2 regions of the Actinomadura keratinilytica genome follow, and region 2 is predicted to be linked to the other one. Evidence: riboswitches for the same ligand, from Rfam matches in the RefSeq annotation. Region 2 holds a riboswitch; the other holds the start of a gene.
What was found. Region 2 has a riboswitch for ZMP and ZTP ahead of ABD879_RS26065 (bifunctional methylenetetrahydrofolate dehydrogenase/methenyltetrahydrofolate cyclohydrolase). Riboswitches for the same ligand answer to the same signal wherever they lie in the genome.

Region 1: linked by a shared signal. The riboswitch ahead of ABD879_RS24990 (serine hydroxymethyltransferase) and the one ahead of ABD879_RS26065 (bifunctional methylenetetrahydrofolate dehydrogenase/methenyltetrahydrofolate cyclohydrolase) in region 2 are both predicted to bind ZMP and ZTP.

What each region holds. Positions count from the first base shown of each region.
Region 1 covers NZ_BAABDO010000099.1:16,914-21,203, forward strand. Annotated here, with positions in the region: gene ABD879_RS24985 (class I SAM-dependent methyltransferase) at 1-369, shown strand, start outside; gene ABD879_RS24990 (serine hydroxymethyltransferase) at 336-1,607, opposite strand; ZMP/ZTP riboswitch at 1,669-1,755, opposite strand; gene ABD879_RS24995 (class I SAM-dependent methyltransferase) at 1,805-2,428, opposite strand; gene ABD879_RS25000 (RNA polymerase-binding protein RbpA) at 2,563-2,937, opposite strand; gene secG (preprotein translocase subunit SecG) at 3,051-3,293, opposite strand; gene tpiA (triose-phosphate isomerase) at 3,474-4,268, opposite strand; gene ABD879_RS25015 (phosphoglycerate kinase) at 4,273-4,290, opposite strand, start outside.
Region 2 covers NZ_BAABDO010000110.1:1,648-5,937, reverse strand. Annotated here, with positions in the region: gene ABD879_RS26070 (FHA domain-containing protein) at 1-497, shown strand, start outside; gene ABD879_RS26065 (bifunctional methylenetetrahydrofolate dehydrogenase/methenyltetrahydrofolate cyclohydrolase) at 1,226-2,077, opposite strand; ZMP/ZTP riboswitch at 2,148-2,233, opposite strand; gene ABD879_RS26060 (hypothetical protein) at 2,270-2,449, opposite strand; gene purH (bifunctional phosphoribosylaminoimidazolecarboxamide formyltransferase/IMP cyclohydrolase) at 2,657-4,237, opposite strand; gene purN (phosphoribosylglycinamide formyltransferase) at 4,200-4,290, opposite strand, start outside.

The DNA.
Region 1 (4,290 bases), on a different contig from region 2:
TCCGACGAGCCGAGCGTCAGCACCGGGTGGACGGTGGAACGCGGCGGCGTGCACGTCACGGTGCGGTGGGGCGAGCCCACCGACCGCCTCGACCCGGTCACCCAGATCTCCGACGACCACGTCACGGTCACCGTCACCGAGGGCGCCGCGACCCGGGTGGTCCGCGACGTGGTGCCGTACCGGTTCTGGTCGGCGACCGAGGTGGAGGCCGCCGTGCGCCTGTCCGGGGCGCTGCGCGTCGTGGCCCGCTACGGCGACTTCGGCGACGTGCCCGTCACCGATCCGGAGGCGTGGCGGATGATCCTGGTGCTCGCCCGCGCCGTCCCGGACGCCGGTCAGGGGGCGGGCGCCCAGCCCGGCATCGGGTAGGCGGCCATGAGTTCGCGGACCTCCCCGGCGACGCGGTCCAGCGCCGTGTCGTCCTGCTTGGCCGCGGCCTGGACGACCTCGTCGATCCAGGCGGCGATCCGCGGCATCTCGCCCTCGGTGAGGCCGCGCGTGGTGATCGCCGCGGTGCCCAGCCGCAGCCCGGACGGGTCGAACGGCTTGCGCGGGTCGAACGGCACGGTGTTGTAGTTCAGCTCGATGCCCGCCCGGTCCAGGGCCTGCGCGGCGGGCTTGCCGGGCACGCCCCGGCCGGTCAGGTCGATCAGGATCAGGTGGTTGTCGGTGCCGCCGGACACCAGGTCGAAGCCGCGCTCGGCGAGCGCGGCGGCCAGGGCCCGGGCGTTGGCGACGACCTGATGCGCGTAGTCGGCGAAGTCCGGCCGGGCCGCCTCCTCCAGCGCCACCGCGATGGCCGCGGTGGTGTGGTTGTGCGGCCCGCCCTGCAGGCCGGGGAAGACGGCCTTGTCGACGGCCTTGGCGTGCTCCTCCGTCGTCATGATCATGGCGCCGCGCGGGCCGCGCAGCGTCTTGTGCGTGGTGGTGGAGATCACGTCGGCGTGGCCGACCGGCGACGGGTGCGCGCCGCCCGCGATCAGCCCCGCGATGTGGGCGATGTCGGCGGCCAGCACCGCGCCGACCTCCCGGGCGATCTCGGCGAACGCCGCGAAGTCGATGGTGCGCGGGATGGCGGTGCCGCCGCACCAGATCAGCTTGGGCCGTTCGCGGCGGGCCAGGTCGCGGACCTCGTCCAGGTCGATGCGGCCGGTGTCGGCGCGCACCCCGTAGCGGACGGGCCGGAACCACTTGCCGGTCGCCGACACCGACCAGCCGTGCGTGAGGTGGCCGCCCATCGGCAGCGACATGCCCATGACGGTGTCGCCGGGCTCCAGGAACGCCATGTAGACGGCGAGGTTGGCGGGCGACCCCGAGTACGGCTGCACGTTGGCGTGCTCGACGCCGAAGACGCGCTTGGCCCGCTCGACGGCCAGCAGCTCGATCGGGTCGATGTACTGCTGGCCCTCGTAGTAGCGGCGGCCCGTGTAGCCCTCGGAGTACTTGTTGGTCAGGACGCTGCCCGTGGCCTCCAGGACGGCGGGCGACACGTAGTTCTCCGAGGCGATCAGCCGGACCTTCTCGTACTGGCGGCGCGCCTCGGCCTCCACGAGGTCCGCGACGGCCGGATCCTGGTCCCGCAGTCGGGCGATGGCCGGATCGTGCATGACATCCTCCGCGCTGTTCCAACGCCGGAGGCGCGGTGCGGGCACCCCCGGCCGACGGGGGCCCGTACACCCAGGCGCGCGGTGTGCGGACTACGTACGCTCCCCGGTGGTCGACTCCACCTTGACTGCGCCAGTCGCGTGCGTCCCATCCTAGACGGCGACGTCCCCGCCGCTCACGGCGCCGCGGGCCGCCGGGGTCACGCCGGCGGCAGGGCGGTGCCGATGACGCGGGGGGCGACCACCGACCACCGGGCCTCGCGCGGGAACACCAGCCTGCGGCAGCTCTCGATGCGGTATCCGGCGCGCCGCAGCTCCGCCACCGTGTCGCGGTTGGCGTGGCAGCCGCCCATCAGCCGCGACCACACCGGGTCGACGAGGTCCTGGCGGCGCCCCCAGCCGCCGTCGGCGCGCACGTGCTCGTAGAAGCGCAGCCGCCCGCCCGGCCGCAGCACCCGGCGGAACTCCGCCAGCGCGGCGGCGGGGACGGACACCGAGCACAGCACCCCGGACACCACGACCGCGTCGGCGCCGGCGTCGCCGAGCGGGATGTGCTCGGCGGTGCCGTCGGTCACCCGGACCTCGACCGGCGCCGAGCGCGCCGCCTCGGCCGCCTTCCCCCGCAGGTACGGCTGCGGTTCGACGGCGAGCACCTCGGTGACGCCCCGGGGGTAGTGCCGGAAGTTCAGCCCGTTGCCGGGCCCCACCTCCACGACCCGGCCGGTCAGCCCGGCCAGCAGCTCGCGGCGCAGCTCGGCGTGGCCGCGCGCCTCGGCCCGTCCCGCCACCAGATCGAAGAACCGGGCGAAGATCGCATTGCTCATGGCCCCGATCGTCGCGCAAAGGCCGTCCCCGCGGAACCCTCCGGTCCCCGGGCGGGCGCGGGCATGCGAACGGCCCGGCGCCCCTCCTTCGGGGACCCGGGCCGTGGGACGTCACGGGGGCGCGGACCGTGCGGTCAGCTGCGTCCCGCGGACTCCATGGCGGCCTTGACGGCGGCCCGCTTCTCGCGGAGCTTGGCGAGGGCCTCCTCCAGGATCGCCTCGCCGTCGGCGTCGCTGCGCCGCTCCTTCACGTAGGCCAGGTGCGTCTTGTACGGCTCGGTCTTCGGCGGGGCCGGGGGGTTGTCGCGGTCCTGCCCCGCGGGGAACCCGCAGCGGGGGCAGTCCCACGTGTCGGGAATGGCGACGTCCGTCGCGAAGCTGGGGCGCACCTCGTGCCGGTTGGCGCAGTAGAAGCTGACCCAGACGCGGGGGGCCGCCTCCCCGCGCTCGGCCTCTCCCATCGGACCGGCCCCAACCCGGCTGCCCCGAATCGCGTTGCCACTACCCACGGACTAACTCCTCGCTTGATTCTGCCGCTCGCTGGAATGCCGCCGCGTGCCGCGCCCTCCGGGACGGGCGCGGCACGGTGGCGCGACGGCCGGTGTCTCGGGTCCGGGCCCGCTCAGCCGACGCCCTTGCTCTTGAACAGCAGCCCGAGCACGACGATCGAGGCGAACCAGATCACCCCGACGCCGATGGTCAGCCGGTCGAGATTGCGCTCGACCACCGACGAGCCGCCCAGCGACGAGCTGATACCGCCGCCGAACATGTCGGACAGGCCCCCGCCCTTGCCCTTGTGCATCAGGACGAGGATCACCATCAGCACGCTGGTGATGGCGAGCACGACGGACGTTGCGATGATCACGTTTCAGCGCCTTCTCTGGCCGCCCCGCCGCACGGGGCGTGTTCTCGAACGGTTACACGGACAGGACATGGTACGAGCCGAGCGGTTTACCCGTCACGTACGAAGGGTACGACGGATTACCGGCTGGTTCGGCGAGAATCCGCATGTCGTTGCCGAATCGATCCGCAATCGAGGCGGTTCTCAGGCGGGCAGGTCCCGGTACCGGCAGATTTTGACGAACTCGCCGGCGTCCAGGCTGGCGCCGCCCACCAGCGCGCCGTCCACGTCCCGCTCCTTCATGAGCTTGGCGACGTTGCCGCTCTTGACCGAGCCGCCGTACAGCACGCGCACCTGGTCGGCCACGTCGCCGTCGTACAGCTCGGCGAGGCGGCCGCGGATCGCGCCGCACACCTCCTGCGCGTCCTGCGGGGTGGCGACCTCGCCGGTGCCGATCGCCCACACCGGCTCGTAGGCGATGACGACCGACCGGGCCTGCTCGGCGGGGATCTTCTCCAGCGCGCCGTCCACCTGGGCGAGCGTGTACGCCACGTGCTCGCCCGCCTTGCGCACCTCCAGCCCCTCCCCGACGCACACGATCGGGGTGACCTGGTTGGCGAAGGCGGCCTTGACCTTGGCGTTCACCAGCGCGTCGTCCTCGTTGTGGTACTGGCGGCGCTCGGAGTGCCCCACGACGACGTAGGAGCAGCCGAGGGCGGCCAGCATGGCGCCGGAGATCTCGCCGGTGTAGGCGCCGGAGGCGTGCGGCGAGACGTCCTGCGCGCCGTAGCGCAGCCCCAGCTTGTCCATCTCGACGCTGCTCTGCACCGAGCGCAGCGCGGTGAACGGCGGCAGCACCACCACCTCGACGGCCTCGTAGTCGGGCTCCTTGAGGGTGAAGCCGAGCTGCTGCACCAGCTTGATGGCCTCGAGGTGGGTGTTGTTCATCTTCCAGTTGCCGGCCATCAGCGGCTTGCGGGAAGAGGTCGCGGGCGCCATCGGGTCAGTCCTCCAGAGCGTT
Region 2 (4,290 bases):
TGGAGGACGGCGACGTCGTGAGCTTCGGCACGGCGCGCTGCCGGATGGGGGGCATCCCCCGGGAGGAGGTCGATCCGGACGTCGAGCTGCGGCGCGCCGTGGCCCCCGAGCTCACCCGCCGGGAGGTCGACGTGCTGACCTCGCTGTGCCGGCCCGCCCTGTCGGACGAGGCGTTCGTCGCGCCCGCCACCGCCCGCGAGATCGCCGCCGACCTGGTGGTCACCGAGGCCGCGGTCAAGCAGCACCTGCTGCGCCTCTACCAGAAGTTCCGGATCCCCGAGGGCGCCAACCGGCGCACCCGCCTCGCCAACGAGGTCATCGCGATGGGGCTCGTCCGCCCGCTGCCGCCGGTGCACGTGCCGCAGCAGAACCGGACGCCGGTGGACGCCCGCACCGCGGAGGTCCGCCGCCCCGGGCACGCCCCCGGCCACCCGCCGGGCCGCATCGGCACGCCCGGCCGGCCCCCGGCGGGCGCGGCGGGGCGCCGGGCGAGCTGACCTGACGCACTGAGCTTGCGGCCGCCCCCACGGCAGCGCAATCGGGGAGCGGCGCGCAAGGTTCGCCCGTACGGGGCCATGCGCCGAGGGCCACGGCCCCGTACGGGCGAACCCCCGCCCACCTCAAGCCACAACACCGAGCCCCGGCCACGCGGGCACTCACCGGTCACGCTGGGAGCCCCCGGCCACATCAAGGCCCAGACGACCACACCGACGACAAGGCAACCACGCCAAAACGCCGGGGGCGCACTGCACACACAGAGCACCGCGCATCCAGCAGCAGCCGCATGTGCACCCACCACCACGCTGGTACCGCGCTGCCACACCGGCTCAGAGGGCCACGCCGAAGCCGAACGACCTCGTCGGCAGCCACCGGTCACACCAAACCCCAGACACCGGAGACAAGGCACCCACGCCGAAACACCGGGGAGCGCCGCGCGCACAGGGGCACCGCGCGTCCGGCGGCAGCCGCATATGCACCAACCGCCACACCGGTGCCGCACTGCCACACCGGCTCAGACGGCCACGCCGAAGCCGAACGACCTCGCCGGCAGCCACCGGTCACACCAAACCCCAGACACCGGAGACAAGGCACCCACGCCGAAACACCGGGGAGCGCCGCGCGCACAGGGGGCACCACGCGCTCAATCACAACCGTGTGTGCCCCCACCACCGCGCTGTGCCGCGCTGCCGCATCGGTTCAGGCGGTCACACCGGAACTGCGCGGTTCAGGCCGTCGCGGCTTCGGCGGCTTCGACGACGTTGGCCAGGAGCATGGCGCGCGTCATGGGGCCGACGCCGCCGGGGTTGGGGGCGACCCAGCCCGCCACCTCGTGGACGTCCGGGGCGACGTCGCCGGTCAGCTTGCCGTCCACCCGGGACACGCCCACGTCCAGCACGGCGGCGCCGGGCTTGACCATGTCCGCGGTGATCAGCCCCGGGACGCCGGCGGCGGCCACGACGATGTCGGCCTGGCGGGTGTGCGCGGCCAGGTCGCGGGTGGCGGTGTGGCAGGACGTCACGGTGGCGTTCTCGGAGCGGCGGGTGAGCAGCAGGCCGAGCGAGCGGCCGACGGTCAGGCCGCGGCCGACGACGGTGACCTCGGCGCCGCGCAGCGGGACGTCGTAGCGGCGCAGCAGCTCCACGATGCCCTTGGGGGTGCACGGCAGCGGGGCGGGCCGCATGAGGACGAGCCGCCCCAGGTTGACCGGGTGCAGGCCGTCGGCGTCCTTGGCCGGGTCGATCAGCTCCAGCACGCGGTGCTCGTCCAGGCCCTTGGGCAGCGGCAGCTGGACGATGTAGCCGGTGCAGGCGGGGTCGGCGTTCAGCTCGGCGACGGCGCGTTCGACGTCCTCCTGCGAGGCGTCGGCGGGCAGGTCGCGGCGGATGCTCTCGATGCCCACCTCGGCGCAGTCGCGGTGCTTCATGTTGACGTAGGCGTGGCTGCCGGGGTCGTCGCCGACCAGCACGGTGCCGAGGCCCACGCGGACACCGCGTTCGCGCAGCGCGTCGACCCGCTTCTTCAGATCGGCCCTGATCTCCGCGGCCGTAACCTTGCCGTCCAGGATCCGTGCGGTCATATGCACCTCCGCGCTGTCGTGGCCGGGTCTTCCGTACGGACGGGCTCGTCGCGGGTTCCCCGGCTGCCGTCCCGTACACCCAGGCGCGCGGTGTCCGGATGTCGTTCGCTCCCCGGTGGTGACTCCACCTTGTCCGCGCCAGTCGCGTCCCCGCCATGCTATCGGCCGGGGCCGGGCCGCGGCGCGGGCGGATCAGTCCTCGTCGGGGCGGCCGTGCCAGGAGATCAGGCGGTCGGTGCCGTGCCAGCCGAGCTGGGCGGCCAGGATCGCGGCCAGGGCGGCGGCGACCAGGCCGATCAGCTGCCGCGCCTCCAGGAGCACGGACGTGGTCTGCACGACCATTCCCACCAGCACGGACACAACGGAGTCCATCGCGCCTCCAAGGGCTCAACGGTGATCGCCCGCCACGGACACGGGCCGGGCCACGGACGCGCCGGACGTCATCGGGGGTGCGGACGCGACCGACGGCGAGGCTACCAAGCCACCCGGGATGAAACCGCCCAGACCAGTACATACAGCCCGCCCACCGCGGACGCCGCCGGCCCGGTGCGGCGCACCGGGCCGGCGGACGCGGCGGCGTCAGTGGAAGAAGTGGCGCACGCCGGTGAAGTAGAGCGTGATGCCCGCGTCCTTGGCGGCGGCGATCACTTCCTCGTCGCGGATGGACCCGCCCGGCTCGACGATCGCCCGCACGCCCGCCTCGGCGAGCACCTGCAGGCCGTCGGGGAACGGGAAGTAGGCGTCGGACGCGCCGACCGCCGAGGCGGCCCGGTCGCCCGCCCGCGACACCGCCAGCCGCGCCGAGTCGACCCGGTTGACCTGGCCCATGCCGACGCCGACGGTGGCGCCGCCGGCGGCCAGCAGGATCGCGTTGGACTTGACCGAGCGGCACGCCTTCCACGCGAACGCCAGGTCGCGCAGCGTGGCCTCGTCGGCGGGGGCGCCGGTCTTCAGCTCCCAGTTCGCCGGGTCGTCGCCGGGGGCGTCCACCTTGTCGACGCTCTGCAGCAGCACGCCGCCGTCGATGCGCCGGTACTCCTCGGCGCTCGCCGGCCCCTCGGGGCAGCGCAGCAGCCGGATGTTCTTCTTGCGGGTGAGGATCTCCAGGGCGTCCTCGTCGAACCCCGGCGCCACGACGACCTCGGTGAACACGTCGGCGACCTGCTCGGCCATCGCCGCGGTCACCGGGCGGTTGACCGCGATGACGCCGCCGTAGGCCGACACCGGGTCGCAGGCGTGCGCCTTGCGGTGCGCCTCGGCCACGTCCGCGCCGACCGCGATGCCGCACGGGTTGGCGTGCTTGATGATCGCCACGGCGGGCTCGGCGAAGTCGTAGGCGGCGCGGCGGGCGGCGTCGGCGTCGACGTAGTTGTTGTACGACATCTCCTTGCCGTGCAGCTGCTCGGCGCCCGCCAGCCCCGCCGGGCCGCCCTGCGCCGTGTAGAGCGCGGCGCGCTGGTGCGGGTTCTCCCCGTACCGCAGGACGGCCTTGCGCTCCCAGGCGGCGCCGAGGAAGTCCGGCCAGCCCGACTCGGCGGCGTCGGCGTCGGCCGCGTACGGGCCGGCGAACCAGGACGCGACCGCCACGTCGTAGGCGGCGGTGTGCGCGAACGCGCGCGCGGCCAGGCGGCGCCGCTGCTCCAGCGTGAAGCCGCCCGCCGCCACGGCCTCCAGCACCTGGCCGTAGTCGGCCGGGTCGACGACGACGGCGACGCTGGCGTGGTTCTTGGCGGCGGCGCGCACCATCGTGGGGCCGCCGATGTCGATCTGCTCGACGCACTCGTCCGGCTTGGCGCCCGACGCCACGGTGGCGGCGAACGGGTACAGGTTCACCACGGCCAGGTCGAACGGCTCGACGCTCAGGTCCTCCAGCTGCTGGACGTGGTCGTCCTTGCGGCGGTCGGCCAGCAGCCCGGCGTGCACCTTGGGGTGCAGGGTCTTGACCCGCCCGTCCAGGCACTCGGGGAACCCGGTGAGCTTCTCGACCTTCATGACGGGCACCCCGGCGGCGGCGATCCGCCCGGCCGTGGAGCCGGTGGAGACGATCTCCACCCCGGCCTCGTGCAGGCCGCGGGCCAGCTCCTCCAGCCCCGTCTTGTCGTACACGCTGATCAGCGCGCGCTTAATCGTCACCCGACTCACCGGCCGAGCTCCCCTCATCGTCTCCGTCTACGGACGTGTCGCAGGTCCTGCACTTCATGGAGACCCGTCTG